Regions from separate parts of the Mesorhizobium sp. W016 genome, predicted to be linked through region 2. Evidence: riboswitches for the same ligand, from Rfam matches in the RefSeq annotation. Region 2 holds a riboswitch; the other holds the start of a gene.
The links. A riboswitch is a leader RNA that binds a small molecule or an ion and turns the genes downstream of it on or off. The one in region 2 is predicted to bind cobalamin.

Region 1: it holds a riboswitch for cobalamin, as region 2 does, so the genes downstream of both, ACYG9V_RS06865 (aromatic ring-hydroxylating oxygenase subunit alpha) here and ACYG9V_RS23410 (CbtB domain-containing protein) in region 2, are expected to answer to the same signal.

The regions. Positions count from the first base shown of each region.
Region 1 is NZ_JBTTIF010000002.1:1,301,855-1,309,648, reverse strand. Features, by position in the region: gene ACYG9V_RS06880 (serine kinase) at 1-165, opposite strand, end outside; gene ACYG9V_RS06875 (PqqD family protein) at 318-740, opposite strand; gene ACYG9V_RS06870 (FAD-binding oxidoreductase) at 902-2,002, opposite strand; gene ACYG9V_RS06865 (aromatic ring-hydroxylating oxygenase subunit alpha) at 2,040-3,287, opposite strand; cobalamin riboswitch at 3,405-3,606, opposite strand; gene ACYG9V_RS06860 (DUF680 domain-containing protein) at 4,106-4,312, shown strand; gene ACYG9V_RS06855 (DUF680 domain-containing protein) at 4,378-4,581, shown strand; gene ACYG9V_RS06850 (DUF680 domain-containing protein) at 4,653-4,886, shown strand; gene ACYG9V_RS06845 (ABC transporter ATP-binding protein) at 4,960-6,072, opposite strand; gene bglA (beta-galactosidase BglA) at 6,139-7,794, opposite strand, start outside.
Region 2 is NZ_JBTTIF010000002.1:4,721,445-4,729,238, reverse strand. Features, by position in the region: gene ACYG9V_RS23435 (methyltransferase family protein) at 1-122, opposite strand, end outside; gene ACYG9V_RS23430 (DUF1624 domain-containing protein) at 119-1,129, opposite strand; gene ACYG9V_RS23425 (MFS transporter) at 1,363-2,562, shown strand; gene ACYG9V_RS23420 (aromatic ring-hydroxylating oxygenase subunit alpha) at 2,570-3,745, opposite strand; gene ACYG9V_RS23415 (gamma-glutamylcyclotransferase) at 3,880-4,572, shown strand; cobalamin riboswitch at 4,640-4,834, shown strand; gene ACYG9V_RS23410 (CbtB domain-containing protein) at 4,871-5,050, shown strand; gene ACYG9V_RS23405 (CbtA family protein) at 5,066-5,869, shown strand; gene cobU (bifunctional adenosylcobinamide kinase/adenosylcobinamide-phosphate guanylyltransferase) at 5,862-6,374, shown strand; gene cobO (cob(I)yrinic acid a,c-diamide adenosyltransferase) at 6,376-6,990, shown strand; gene ACYG9V_RS23390 (hypothetical protein) at 7,015-7,329, shown strand; gene cbiB (adenosylcobinamide-phosphate synthase CbiB) at 7,344-7,794, opposite strand, start outside.

The DNA.
Region 1 (7,794 bases), 3.4 Mb from region 2:
ATGGCTCATGGCTTCCGCCAGCGTGCCATGGTCGAGGTGGACACTCAGCTCCAGTCCCGGCAACCGCACGCTGGCGGTAACGGGATAGAAGGCGGCGGCGCTTTCCGCGGCCGCCAGCGCATGGCGGGCATAATCCGGCAGGGTTTGCAGCGTGATCAAAGGCATGTGTTGGTTGTTCAGCGTCCAGAATTGCGCCGGGTCGCCTGATGCATGTCGCTCGGGGTGGCCCCGGTTTTGAGACGACGACATGCATAAAATCAAAGATCTAAACCGCGTCGCCTGAGTCCGTTCAAACGCGACGCGCTTTAGGGAAACGATTATGCCTGTTTCACCGCCGGCCAGCCGAGAGGTTCCTCAACCTCATGGATCGGGTCGACAATGATGAGATCGGCAAGGTCGTCATGGACATCGACCTTGAGCGGCTCATTGCTGGCAGCAAGCGCAGCCGACAGCTCGCCCGAAAGCGGTTGTGCCGGTGTTTCGGCTGGCGCAAGCAACCCGAAATCGAGCAGTCGGGCAACGAAGCTTTCGAGGTCGGCCAGGCTTGTTTTTGCGGCGCCCGCGGCAGCTCCGACCAGTGCTTCAGTGGCGACGCCGGACGACAAAGCCTGCCAGACCCGGCTGCCGGAATCGGAAAAGCCGAAATACTTGCCGCTCGAAAGATCGAGAACGACGGCTTCGCCATCGAATGATTCGAAAACGATGTCCTTGCTTGCGACCGCGTAGACCCGCTGTTGCATCGCTCTGTCCCCCGTCCCATGCGCCCTGAAGGGATGCGCCGGCTTCACGGTCTGCCCAGCCCTTCCTAAGTGCGTCTAAATCACTCGGCCTATGCTTGGCAAGACAAAGACCCGCGAACACAACGCCTGCGTCGGCGACCGTTGCGGCGAAGTCGACCGGCTCAAGCCTCGATTTCGAGCGCCGACAACGGTTTCGAGCAGCAGGCAAGGATGAAACCGTCATCGATCTCGTGGTCGAGGATGCCGCCATTGTGGCTCATCTCGACTTCGCCGGAGACCTTCTTCACCTTGCAGGTGCCGCACAGGCCGAACTCGCAGGCGGCGGGAATCCGCACGCCCGAGCTGCGCGCGGTCTGCAGCACGGTCTGGCCGGCGACGCAGCCGGCGTCGACCTCCGAAAGCGAGAAGCGGATCGGCGTCACGGCTTCGACAGGTGCAGCGATGCCGTCCTCGACCGGGGAGGCAAACGGCGCCGGAATTTCCTCCACCACAGGCGCGGCAAAGCTCTCCTGATGGTATTTCGTCATGTCGAAGCCGGCGGCATCCAGCATGCCGCGCACGGCGCGCATGAACGGATCGGGGCCGCAGCAGAAGATTTCGCGCTCGCGGAAATCCGGAGCCAGCAAGGGCAGCCGGATCGCATCGATGCGGCCCATATGGCCGTACCAGCCTTCGCGGCTGGAACGTTCCTCGATCATGAAGCCGAGCGACAAGCCGGGCATATGGCCGCCGAGCAGTTCGAGTTCCTTGCGGAAGATGATCTCTTCGGCACGCCGCGCGCAGTTGACGAAACCGACATCGGTCCATGGCGCGCAGTCGTTCAGCCAGCGCAGCATCGACATCATCGGCGTCACGCCGGAGCCAGCCGAAATGAACAGGTATTTGGCCGCCGGGTGGCTGTGCAACGAGAAGTCGCCCGCCGGTCCATAGGCCTTGACATGCGAGCCGGGTGCCAGATGGTCGAACATCCAGCGCGTGCCGATGCTGCCGGCCTGCGCCTTGATCGTCACCGCGATCGAAAAGGGCCGCGATGGCGATGACGACAGCGTGTAGGTGCGCATCAGCGGCCCGTCCGGTGTCGGCAGTTCCAGCGTCAAGAACTGGCCCGGCTTGTAGCGGAACCAGGTCTGGTTGTCGGAGCGGAAGGTGAAGGTCTTGACGTCGGGCGCCTCGTCGCTGACGCCGATCACTTCCAGCACCTGCAGCCTATCGTTCCACGGCGCCATCTGGTCGAGATGGCGATAGAGCCCAAGATCCGTCATCGCATTCATCCTCTGGTCCCTCTTCGCCTGCTCCAGCTCACGCGACGCTGCGCAGCGCCGGCCGGCCGCCTTCGGCAAGGCGCGGGCCGATAAAGGCCGCGTACCATTCGACGAACTGGATCACGCCGCCCTCGTGCAGCTCCGAATAGGGGCCGGGCTCATAGGCCGGAGACAGGATGCCAAAGGCGTTTTCCTCGACGATGCGGCGGTCCTGGTCGTTGGTCTCGGTCCAGACATGGGTGAGCTCCTCAAGGTTGTAGTCGACCCCCTCGACCGCATCCTTGTGCACCAGCCACTTGGTCGTCACCGCGGTTTGCGTAGCGCTGATCGGCAGCACCCGGAAGGTGACCGCATGGTCGATCAGTATGTGGTTCCAGGTCGTCGGATAGTGGTAGTGCATCAAGGTGCCGATGCGGTCGGCGGCAACAGTGTCGGACAGGTTCTTCGTCACCGCGCGCTTTCCGGACATCGTGTAGCTGACGGCATCGCGCAGCAGCGGCGCGCGGGTGGCGCGGTATTGCCCGGCCGGATCGATGCGGAACTTGCTCGGCAGGCCCGCCGCCTCGCATTTCGCCCAGTGCGCAAGCATCTCCGGATCGCTGTCGGCGCCCTGCACGCCGGTCACCGTCGGCGCTTCGGGGAATGTCTTGCACAGCTCCGGATGATTGCCGGCGCAGTGATAGCATTCGCGGTTGTTTTCCCAGACCAGCTTCCAGTTGCCCTTCTCGATGATGGTGCTCTCGAAGGCGACCTTGGCTTCATTCAGCCGGTGCGGCTTGAGGTAGGGCTCTATCATGGCGCGCATCGGGGCAAAGTCGGCAGGTTCTTTTGCCAGGCAGATGAAGATGTAGCCGCCGACGCTCTCGCAGGCGACGGGCTTCAGGCCGAACTGGCTCTTGTCGAAACCGTCGGCCATCTGGCGGGCAAACAGCAGCCGGCCGTCAAGCTCGTAGGTCCACTGGTGATAGGGGCAGACAAGCTTTGCCGCCATGCCCTTCTCAGTGTTGCAGACACGGCTGCCGCGATGGCGGCAGGAATTGTGAAAGGCGTTGATGTTGCCCTTCTGGTCGCGGACCAGCACCACCGGATAATCGCCGATCTGCACGGTGATATAGCTGCCGGGCTTCGGCAGTTCGCAATCATGGCCGATGAACAGCCAGTCGCGATACCAGATAAGCTCCATGTCGAGCTTGAAATAGTCCGGGTCGGTGTAGAAGGGCTGTTCCAGCGAAAAGCCTTGCTTGCGGCCGTTCAGGAGCCTCAGCATGTCGTTGCGCGTATCCATAGTTCTGTCCTCGTGGTTTAAGGACTGAACTTGGTGGTGATGGAGGAAGGATCGGACGCAGGCCGGCGCGGCGCCGGACATGCACTATCCACCTCTTGACCGCCCACCGCGATCAGTCGAGTCTATGCATCTCGGGCTGGTTTCCGGGCTCTGGAGTTGTCCTTGCGGACCATCGCGACACCTTCCCAGGCTGCTGCCCAGTGGTCTCCCGTTGCGACTTCAACTCCACCACCGTTGCGGGGGCAGCGCCGGATTCTGACCGGCTTCCCAATTCTCCGCTGCGTCGTCACGAAGCGGCACCTGAGATGCGATCATCTAATCACGGCAGCGATCGCGACGTCGGCATGAAAGCGACATCATATCCATGCGGCGCGACACGCGCGGCATACGCCCCGCCGACCACCGAAGGGCTGAGATCCTGTCTTGCGGCGCTATCATCGCCGTTTCGAATTGCTGCGGATCCAGTTCCGATCGGGGGCAAAAAGGGCTCAACGGTATCGAAAAGTTACTATTAGCAATCTCTAATCGAACCGAACGGTTCGTTTCTGTTGACAATGCGTGCAGGATGGTGTGAACGACGGCCCGGAAACCGACACCGGAGCGAACCACTCGGTTCGACATAAGCGACTGAAAACAATGCGATAAATGACCATAGAGGAACTTCCTGGCACAATTTCAAGGTGCAGGACCGTGGTCCACACGGAACAACTTCGTGATTGGAAACCAGCCTATGGCTTTCCCACATCGGAGCTGTCCGAACGACGCGAATTCCTCCCAAGACACGCCGCTAGACGGACAGACAAACTGGAGTACTAAAAATGAAAAAGATCATCCTCACTGCCGCAGCCGTTTTGGCGATCACCGGCAGCGCCTTCGCCGGTAGCGACAATTACGGTTCCAATGGTGCGAACCAGCCAGCCGTCTCGGTCGACAGCTCGTATACGGCTTCCATTCAGAAGCCGGCGCACGCTGACAAGCAGCCTGTCGTTCAGGGCGCCGACCGCGACCTCTACGGCAATCGCTGATCCCGACCAAAGAAGGGCGGCTACCCCGTCGCTCTCGGGATCCCAAAAAATTCAGGAGTATTGAAATGAAAAAGATCATCCTTGCTGCCGCCGCCGTTTTGGCCATCTCCGGCAGCGCTTTCGCCGGCAGCGACAACTACGGTTCGAACGGCGCCAACCAGCCTGCGATTACGTCGACCGATAGTGGCCATACGGCTTCGGTTGAGAAGTCGGCTCCAGCCGAGGAGGCGCCTGCCCACGGTGCCGACCGTAACCTTTTCGGCCGTTAAAAGCCGGTTCCCAGCACGCGGCGGGCTTATCCGCTGCAGCTGGCGGCATCAGAAAAATTCAGGAGACTAAAATGAAGAAGATCGTTCTTGCCACCGCAGCCGTTCTGGCTGTTTCGAGCGCTGCCTTTGCCGGCAGCGACAATTATGGCTCCAATGGCGCCAACCAGCCGGCCGCTGCCGTCGACACCACCCGCACTTCGTCGACCGGCACCAACTCGGCGGTCTACAAGCTGCTGAACTCGTCGAACGACCAACAGAAGTTCGTTCCTCAGAGCAGCGACAGGGATCGGTTCGGCAACAACTAACAGCCGAAGCTTAAAAAAAGAGCGGCGGGCCTGGCCCGCCGCTCTTTTTTCATGCCTGTACGACGCAGCTATCTCAAGCCGCCTTCACTTCCACCGGCTTGAGCGAGAAGGAGTGCCCATCGGCGTCGAAGATGTGCAGGTCCCCGGCATCCGCGGTCAGTCGCAGCTTTGCCCCGCGCTTGACCTCGACATTGCCGGGCAGCTTGGTCACCAACGGCAGGTCAGCGCGGCCGATATCGACATAGACAAGCTGCACCTCGCCGAGTTGCTCGACATAGTCCACCACGCCCTCGAAAAGATATTCCGCGCCGGTGGCGGCCGACAGATCCTCCGGCCGCACGCCGAAGCTGACTGCCGCACCCTTTGCTGACGCCGGCGTTGCGATCGGCACCGTTGCCTTGCGGCCGCCGACATGGCTGACGATTGTCGGGTTGCCCGTCCTGTCGATTGTCGCCGGCAGGATGTTCATGGCCGGCGAGCCGATGAACTGGGCAACGAACAGATTGCCGGGCTTCTTGTAGAGGTCCATCGGCGTGCCGACCTGCTCGATATGGCCATCCTTCAGCACGACGATGCGGTCAGCCAGCGTCATCGCCTCGACCTGATCGTGGGTGACGTAGATCATGGTCGTGGCAGGCATCAATTCCTTCAGCTTGGCGATCTCGATGCGGGTGGCGACGCGCAGCGCCGCGTCGAGGTTCGACAGCGGCTCGTCGAACAGGAACACTTTCGGGTTGCGCACGATGGCCCGGCCGATGGCGACGCGCTGGCGCTGGCCGCCCGACATGGCCTTGGGCAGACGGTCGAGATATTTGGTCAGCTGCAGGATCTCCGCTGCCTGCCGCACCCGCTTGTCGATCTCGGCCTTGCTTTCCTTGCCGATCTTCATCGAGAAGGCCATGTTGTCGTAGACGGTCATGTGCGGATAGAGCGCATAGGACTGGAACACCATGGCGATGCCGCGCTTGGAAGGCGGCACATCGTTCACCACCTCGCCGGCGATCTTCAGCTCGCCGGAGGTGATCTCCTCAAGCCCGGCGATGGACCGCAGCAAGGTCGACTTGCCGCAACCCGACGGGCCGACGAAGACGATGAACTCGCCCGATTTTATGTCGAGGTCGATGCCGTGGAGAATGTGCAGATTGCCGTATGATTTCTTCACCTGTCTCAGCGTGACATCGGCCATAATTTCCTCCCAGTGATTTCCCTAGAGAACCTGGATTTCCTCAAAAAATCCAGTTTCGTCAAAAACTCAGTCGATGCGCCCGAACCAGGCGCCGTAGCCGCCGAGGCGGATGGAACCTGTGCCGGATTGTCCCGAAAAACCGTGCCCGGCCAATGGCAGCAGCGCCTGACCACCGAGATCGACCTCGGCCGGCTTGCTGGCCAGATTGAAGACGCAGACGATCTGCTCATTGCCCTCACGGCGGGTGAAGGCGACGGTGTCGCCCTCGCTTTCGATGAACTCGATGTCGCCTTTGGCCAGGGCCGGATGCTGGCGGCGGAAACCGAGAAAGCGCCGGTAGTGCTCGAGCAGCGAGGCCGCGTCGCCCTGCTGAACATTGACCGCTTGCGACAAATGCTTGCCCGGCACTGGCAGCCAGGGCTTGGCCGTCGAAAAGCCGGCATTGCTGGCGGTTGCATCCCACACCATCGGCGTGCGGCAGCCGTCGCGGCCCTTGAATTCGGGCCAGAAGCGAATGCCGTAGGGGTCCTGCAGATCCTCGAACTGCAACTCGGCTTCGCCCAGCCCAAGCTCCTCTCCCTGATAGAGGCAGACCGAACCGCGCAGCGACATCAGCAGCGCCGAGATAACCTTCAGATAGGCGGCCGGGTCGGCCTCGTCGGCGGCCCAGCGCGAGGCCGGACGCATCACGTCGTGGTTGGAAAAGGCCCAGCACGACCAGCCGTCGCTGGCGACCTTGCCGAAGGCTTCCAGCACCTGGCGCACCTTGGCGGCGCTGATCTTTTCCGGCGCCAGGAAATCGAAGGAATAGCACATGTGGACGCGTTTGCCGCCGGCGGTGTAGGCGGCGACCACTTCCAGCCCACGCTGCGAATCGCCGACTTCGCCGACCGCGGCGGCCGCCGGATATTCGTCGAGCAGCGCCCGGAACCGTTCGAGGAAGGCAAGGTTTTCCGGCCGGCTCTTGTCGTAGATATGGTCCTGGTAGTTGTAGGGATTAACCGCAGGTGCTGTCTGGTCATTGCGCTCTTCGGGCGGCAGCGGCGGATTGTTCTCCAGCCCCTGGCTGTGGAAGTAGAAATTGATGGTGTCGAGGCGGAAGCCGTCGACGCCGCGCTCCAGCCAGAAGCGGGTGACGTCGAGCAGCGCGTCCTGGACTTGCAGATTGTGGAAGTTGAGGTCGGGCTGCTCGGACAGGAAATTGTGCAGATAATATTGCTGGCGGCTGGTGTCCCACTGCCAGGCCGAGCCGCCGAAGATCGACAGCCAGTTGTTGGGCGGCGTGCCGTCGGGCCTGGCATCGGCCCAGACATACCAGTCGGCCTTGGGATTGCTACGGCTGCCGCGGCTCTCCTTGAACCATGGATGGTTGTCGGCGGTGTGCGACAGCACCTCGTCGATCATCACCTTGAGGCTGAGGTGATGGGCTTCCGCAACCAGCGCGTCGAAATCGGCGAGCGTCCCGAACATCGGGTCGACGTCGCAATAGTCCGAGACGTCATAGCCGAAATCCTTCATCGGCGACTTGAAGAAGGGCGAAATCCAGATGGCGTCGACGCCGAGCGAGGCGATGTAGGGCAGCCTGCGGATGATGCCCTTGAGGTCGCCGATGCCGTCGCCATTGGAGTCCTGATAGGAGCGCGGATAGATCTGGTAGATCACCGCGCCCCGCCACCAGTCGCGATCGACGGCGAGATCGGGCTTCGAGGTCGCCTTCAAAGC
Region 2 (7,794 bases):
AACAGGCCGAGCACGATGCTGATGGCGATGGCGGCGATGTAGATCAGTGGCGGCCACGGGATCAGCCGTGGTCTCGATAGATCGGGTTTTGCCAGCCCGGGTTTTGTGAGCTTGTCGGTCATTGTTGCCCTCCCTGCGTCATCGGGCTCTCCTCCGTCCTGGCGGTGCAGATGCCGGCGAGTTCACCGAGATGCGCTTTGAACTCCGGGGTCTGGTCGCCATTGTAGAGCCGGTCGAATGCCGCTTCGCTTTGCAGCGTGTCCAGCATGCACACACAATAGCTGGTGCAGAACTCCGTGTCGCGCTGCTGTTCGCAAGATACCTGGCATTCCTTGAGGAAGATCACTTCCCTTGTTTCGACGGGCGCCGGCGCGATCTGCGAGAACAGCCAGACGCACCCGAACAGCAGCGGCTGGTGGATCAGGTAGAAAGCCAGGCTGTGGCGGCCGATGAAGGTGAGCGGCCTGGTCCAGCTTCCTGATCCCAGCGTGGCCAGCCGCGCCAGCAGGCCGGTGGTGGACGCAAACTTTGCCGCGGCGATGCCGAGAAGTACGGCGCCGAACCAGGGAAACAGCGGCACGTAATCGTTGGAGCGCGGGTTGATCGCCGACAGGCCGACCCACCACAGCGCCGGATGATCGAAGGCTTCGGATCGGAGATAGAGGGGGACTGCGATCACCAAAGCTGCCACGAAAAGCGTCAGCAAGGACGGCAGCCGCAAGAACAAAAGGCCGAGCAGGCTGGCCAGCGCGATCTCGTGCAGGATGCCGAAGAAGATGAAGCTGTCCGGCGTGATGAAGTACGTGACCGCCGATATAGCGGCGGCCGCGACGGCGACCATGGCAAAGCGTTTCCAGAAGCCGGTCCAGCGGATCTGCCTGCCATGCGCGAGAAACAGGCTGACGCCGACCAGGAACAGGAAGGTCGAGGCGATGCAGCGCGCATAGATCTTCCACCAGCCGACGGCGGTGAGGCCGGGATCGGTGTAGTGGAAATTTTCGAGATCCCAGGTGAAGTGGTAGCTCGCCATGGCGATCAGCGCGATGCCGCGTACGACATCGATGGCGACGATGCGCTTCGGTTGATCTCGCTTCAGTTGATCTCCAGGGGGTGCGGTATGGATGCTCATGGTCTCGCGATCTGATTCAGCCCCAAAGACGACTATCACGGTTGCACCGGACAAAAGAAGGCCGCCCTCTACGCTCCGGGTCGCGCCGTGCGGCTGCATCGGGCGGCGCTTTAGGCCAGAGCCGGAAAGCCTTTGGCCGAATTCGCTTTTTGCCGGGAAGGGGTCGGTTTCCTGTTACCGGCGGAGGAAGCGCCAGCGCAGATTTGACGCCGCGAGTCTGATTTGGGGATCAAATGTCCACCCATGTGCGCCATCCGATCTGGCTTCCGGCCCTGCGTCCGGCGGATGCCCGCACCTTTGCCTCGCTCTATGCGGTCGAATCCTTCGCCCGCGCCACGGTATCGAGCGTCATCCCGATCCAGGCTTATGAGATTCTGCACAACGAGCAGATCGTCTCGATCCTGTACACCATCGTGGCGCTGCTCGGCCTGTCGATGACCTTGTTCATGCCGATGTTGATCCGCAGGTTTGCCCGGCGCTGGGTCTATACCGCCGGCGCCTGCCTGCTGGCGATAGGCTCTCTGTTCTTCGTCACCCACACGCTTGCCGGGCAACTGACAGGCATGCTGTGCCGCGTCATGGGGGCGAGCGCCCTGTCGATCACGCTCAACCTCTACATCATGGACCACATCCGCAAGACCGATTTCATGCAGGCCGAATTGCTGCGCATGGCGTGGTCGATGCTGGCCTGGACCGGCGGGCCGACACTCGGCATCTTCCTCTACACACGCTACGGCATCTATGCCGCGCATGGCGCGGTCGCGGTGTTTGCGTTGGCCTTGCTGGCGCTGTTCTGGACCTACAGGCTGGGCGACAACCGGTCGATCCGGCCGGGCAAGACACGGCCGGCCAATCCGCTGGCCAATATCGGCCGCTTCGTAGCACAACCCAGGCTCAGGCTGGCCTGGCTGATCGCCTTCGGCCGCTCCTGCTTCTGGACGACGTTCTTCGTCTACGGGCCGCTGTTCATGGTGATTACCGGCGAGGGCAAGCTTGCCGGCGGCCTGCTGGTTTCGGCCGGCAATGCGCTGTTGTTCATGGCGATCTTCTGGGGCAAAGCGGGAAAACGCTTCGGCGGCCGGCGCACCATGACCTTCGCCTATTTCGCGATGTCGGCGACGCTGCTTGCGGCGGGCGCGGTCGGCACTACCGCGCCGCTGCTTACGGGCTTTTTCCTGCTCTGCGGCGCCTTCTTCACCATCGCGCTCGATGCACTGGGCTCGACCGCCTTCATGCGCTCGGTGCGGTCCTATGAGCGGGCGCAGATGGCCGCGGTCTACCGCACCTATCTCGACTTTTCCGAGCTGACGCCGCCGCTGGTCTATTCGGTGGTGCTGGCGTTTTTCGGCCTCGGCTCGGTGTTCGTGACGCTGGGCATTCTGGCCGCTGTTTGCGGCTTTATCACCTGGCGCTATCTGCCGAAGTCGCTTTAGTCGCCGATCAGGCGGTTGCCTCAAGCGCTGCATGCCGCTCGCGCACCCATTTGTGGAAGCGGTGCAGATCGTACTCCTCCGGCATCAGCACGCCGGCCGCGTGACGCATGGAGCGCAGGCCTTTCTGGTTGATCTCGCAGATCGCGGCATCCTCCTCCAGCACCTGGGTGCCGAAGGCGACGACATTGTCGATGTCCGTCTCAGCCAGCGCCTCGGGCGCGAACAGCCATTCGGCGGTGAGTTCGGTCTGTTCGGGACCGAGCGGCATCAGTCGCACCGTCCTGACATAATCGACATGGCCGACGATGAACATCGAGGGCAGGCTGGTGGCATAGGTCTGTCCGGCCGCACGCTCGGCTGGCGTCAGGCCCGGGAAGACCGGGCCATGGGCATGTCCGTCGCGCGACCAGGTCTCGGCGCCGGCGCGCAGGCCACCCGAAAACTCCGGTGCGTCATTGTCGGCATGGCGGACCCAGTCGGGGTCGTCGTGCCGGCTCATCAGGCCGCGGCCGTATATCGGCACCAGCCGAGACAGGTCCTTGTGGACGCCTGGGCAATGCAGGCACTCGTTGAAGTTCTCCCAGAAGATTTTCCAGTTGCAGTTCATCACCTTGCGCAGGACATGGCCTGATACCAGCGTTTCCAGCGGCCAGTTGGCGAGGTCGCCGGATGCGGGATCGAAGGAGGTCTCGGCGGAGCCGGCCGTCGCCTGCTGAAGGTTCACAAAGACAAAGCCGCGCCACACCGACAGCGCCACCCGGTAGAGCGGATGATCTGCCTTGTCGAAACCATCTGGCAGCGATTTCGAGGGAACGCGCACGAGATCGCCGCGCAGCGAGTAGGACCAGGCATGGTAGGGGCAAGTGATGAGCCGCGCTTTCAGCCGGCCCTCGCTTTCCTGGCAAAGCTGCGAGCCGCGATGCCGGCAGGTGTTGTGGAAGGCGCGCAACTCGCCGGTGTCGTCGCGCAGCACGACGATTTCCTGCGTGCCGACGCGGAATGTCCTGAATGCCAAAGGCTGGGCAAGATCGGCCTCGCGGCAGACGAGCAGCCAGCTTTTGTACCAGATGGCCTCGAGATCGCGCTGGTAAGCCTCGCTATCCCAATAGGCCGATGACGGTAGCGTCGGTTCGGCCCGGCTCAGGCCGTTATAGGGGTCGCGCTCGCTCGGGTTGGGATGCATGGCTGGCTTCCTATGAAGCGTCAGCCGACACCCCGGCAAATCGTTTGTCAATCAGAGTGCCGCATTGCCGGTTGCAGGCGCGGCGCATAATCATGTCGTGGACATGGGACATTCGGAATTGGGGGGATTCGGACGTGGCCGCACGACAGATGTCGCTTACGCCGGAGCTGGTCGCGCGCTGCTGGCGCGAGATCAGGGACCCCGGGCCTGATCCGGACGCGATGCATCTCGATGAAGCCGACTATGACGCGCTTCTGGATGAATTGCAGGTCGAACTCCCGGATAGCGAACCGCTATGGCTGTTCGGCTATGGATCGCTGATCTGGAAACCGGAAATAGATTATGTCGAGGACCGCGTTGCGCTGGCGCGCGGCTGGCATCGGTCCTTTTGCATGAACATGACGCGCTGGCGCGGCACCAAGGTCAGCCCCGGCCTGATGATGGCGCTGGACCGTGGCGGACAATGCAAGGGCGTCGCCTTTCGGCTGACCGACAATAACCGGCGCGAGCAGTTGGGCCGGCTTTTCCGGCGCGAAGTCACGCTGAAGCCGACAAGCTACCGGCCGCGCATGCTGAAGCTTGCAAGCGAGGCCGGACCGCTCAGGGCATTGGCCTTCGTGATCAACCGCAACGGCCTGACCTATTCCGGCCCGCTCGACGAAGGCAAGATCGTCGAAAGGCTGGCCACGTCCTGCGGGCACTGGGGATCGGGCGCCGACTATCTCTACAACACGGTGAAAAACCTTGAAGAGCGCGGCATTCACGATCGCCATCTGTGGCGGCTGCAGCGGCTGGTTGCCGAGCGGATCACCGCGTTGAACCCGTAACGCCGCATGGCGCATTCGCGCTGTTGGCCGGCGGAATTTGGTTTGCCGGATGCGGCCGTTTCAGCCTATAGTCATGCATGTCGTCGGTTCCGTTAGGGACCAAGAGGGAATGCGGTGAGGGCTGACTTGTTGCCCAATGCCGTGGCTGCCCCCGCAACTGTGTGCGGTAGTCCTCTCCAAGCCACTGAGGATTTTTCCTCGGGAAGGTGGGGAAGGGCGCTGATCCGCGAGCCAGGAGACCTGCCGGCGACAGGGAACTGACTTCGATGCCCTCGGGTGGAGGGCGAAAGGACAAGATATGAATACCGCTTCCGTCTCCCTCGGCGCATCCGTCTCCTCGCAGTCGCGCTTCATGCAGCTCGTGCTTAGCGCGTTTCTGGGCATTTTCGTCGTCGGCGTTGTCGGTTTCTCGCATATCGATGCGGTCCACAATGCGGCGCACGACTATCGCCATTCGATGGCGTTTCCCTGCCACTGACGAGGATCTGACATCATGAACCTGTTTCGCAACGTCGTGTTCATCGCGGCGATCGCAGGGCTCGTGGCGGGTGTCGCTCTCGCCTGCATGCAGGCCTACGCCACCGTGCCGCTGATCCTCAAGGCGGAGGTCTACGAAAAGGCTGGTGGCGGCCATGAGCATCAGCATGCCGCGGCGCCCGCCGCCAACGCTGCGGACACCGATGCCATGAGCACCGCCGCGCCGGCGGAAAATGCGGTGAGCAGCGCAGCACCGGCTGAAGCAGCCGCGCCGGCGGAGGACGAAGGCTGGGCGCCGGCCGACGGCTTCGAGCGTTTCGCCTTCAGTGTCGTCGCCAATATCGTCACCGGCATCGGCTTCGCGCTGGTCCTGGTGGCGGTTTCCGAGTTCGCCGGCGGCATCGGCAGCTGGCGCCAGGGCGTGTTCTGGGGCTTGGCCGGCTTTGCCGTGTTCACGCTGGCGCCGGGCCTCGGCCTGCCGCCGGAACTGCCGGCAATGCCGGCGGCCGATCTCATGCAGCGCCAGATCTGGTGGTGGGCAACGGTGATGACAACGGCGATCGGTCTTGCCCTTATCACCTTCCGCACGTCGGCGCCCCTGACCGTGCTCGCCGTCGTCCTGATCGTCGCCCCGCATATTGTCGGCGCGCCGCAGCCTGACAGTTTCGTAACGCCGATCCCGGAGGGCCTGCATCATCAGTTCGTGGTGGCGGTGACGCTGACCAATCTGGTGTTCTGGCTGGTGCTCGGCGCAGTTGTCGGTGTAGTGCGCGCGCGCTTCACCGGCACCGCGACCAGCCTGCGCGACAGCTTTGCCTGATCGCAGTTTGACCTTCATCATCGGCGGTGCGCGCTCCGGCAAGAGCGCGCATGCCGAAACTTTGGCGACGGCGTTGCTGCCGCCATGGGCTTATATCGCCACCGCGCTAGCCTATGACGGCGAAATGCGCGAGCGCATCGCGCAGCACCGCTCGCGCCGTGGCGAGGGGTGGGCGACCATCGACGCCCCGCTTGATCTTGCCGGTGCGCTCGAGGCATTGCCGGACAACCAGCCGGTGCTTGTCGACTGCCTGACGCTGTGGCTGACCAATCATATGCTGGCCGATCATGATCTGGAGGGGGAGTGCCGGCGGCTGGCCGATGTGCTTTCGCGGCCGCGCGGACCGTGGTTCGTGGTCTCCAACGAAGTCGGACAAGGCATCGTGCCCGACAATGCGCTGGCACGCCGGTTCCGCGATGCCGCCGGCCGGCTCAACCAGCAGATCGCGGTCGTAGCTGATATGGTGCTTCTGATGGTGGCGGGGCTGCCGCTCAAGGTGAAATGAGATGACCGATATCGACACAAAAGACGAAGAGCGCCATCGCGCCAAGATGGCCAAGCGCAAGGCGGTGCAGGACGCCGAGGTCGCGGAAAAGACGGTCGAGAAGGGGCTGCTGATCGTCAACACCGGACCCGGCAAGGGCAAGACCACGGCTGCCTTCGGGCTGGCGCTGCGCATGCTCGGCTATGGCAAGCGCGTCGGAATCGTCCAGTTCATCAAGGGCAAATGGCACACCGGCGAGAAGGATGCCTTCGCGGCGTTTGGCGACCGCGTCGTCTGGCACACGATGGGCGAGGGTTTCACCTGGGAGACGCAGGATCTGAAGCGCGACATTAAGGCGGCCGAAGCCGCCTGGGCCAAGGCGCTGGAACTGATCGCCGACCCCTCTGTCAGCCTTGTCGTCCTCGATGAGCTCAACATTGCGCTGCGCTACGACTATCTCGATCTCGACAAGGTGGTCGCGGCGCTGAAGGCGCGGCGCGAAGGCCTGCATGTCGTCGTCACCGGCCGCAATGCCAAGCCGGCGCTGGTCGAGGCGGCCGACCTCGTCACCGAGATGGGCGTGACCAAACACCATTTTTCCGCAGGCGTTAAGGCGCAGCAGGGAATTGAGTTTTGAGGGTCTAACTTCGGGAGATGACCGTTGGAACAAGCGGTAATTGTCTATCTTCTTCTGAGCGGCGGTCAGTTCGGGGCGCCGGAAGAGCGGCAATCGGTCCAAGTTCTGGAGGATCGGTTGGAACAAGCTGTTTCGAATGCGCATGTCGGCGAATTTGATGGCGACGAGTTTGGCGAGGGCAAATGCACCCTCTATCTGTACGGGCCAGACGCCGAGAAGCTTTTCCTTGTGATTGAGCCTGTGCTGAAATCCTCGGCAGTGGCCGCCGGCGGTTACGCGATCAAAAGATTTGGCGCGGCGGTGGATTCAAACGCCAAGGAAGTCCGTGTCTCTTGGTGAGTCAGGCGGCGCATCTACTGCGAGATCAAAACATCCAGGTAGATGACGACCGCGGAGAGCAATCCAAACAGCGCGATCAGCAGATAGTCTGCTATCTGGTAAAGTTTCAGCGCCCGCCGGATGTCGGTGCTGTCGGCCTCGCGGCGGCCGCCTTCGCCCATATAGGCGTCCTCGACGATGACGCCGCCATAGCTGCGCGGGCCGGCGAGCGCCAAGCCGAGCGCGCCAGCCATCGCCGCCTCCGGCCAGCCGGCATTGGGTGAACGGTGCTTTCTGGCGTCGCGACGCATGGCCTGCCACGCATTGCGGGGGTCGGCATCCTTGACGACGAAGGCCGCCAGCACGATCAGCAGGCCGGTCAGCCGCGAGGCCGGCAGGTTGATCCAGTCGTCGAAAAGTGCGGCTGCCCGGCCGAAGGCTTCATGACGCGGGGTGCGGTGACCGATCATCGAATCGGCGGTGTTG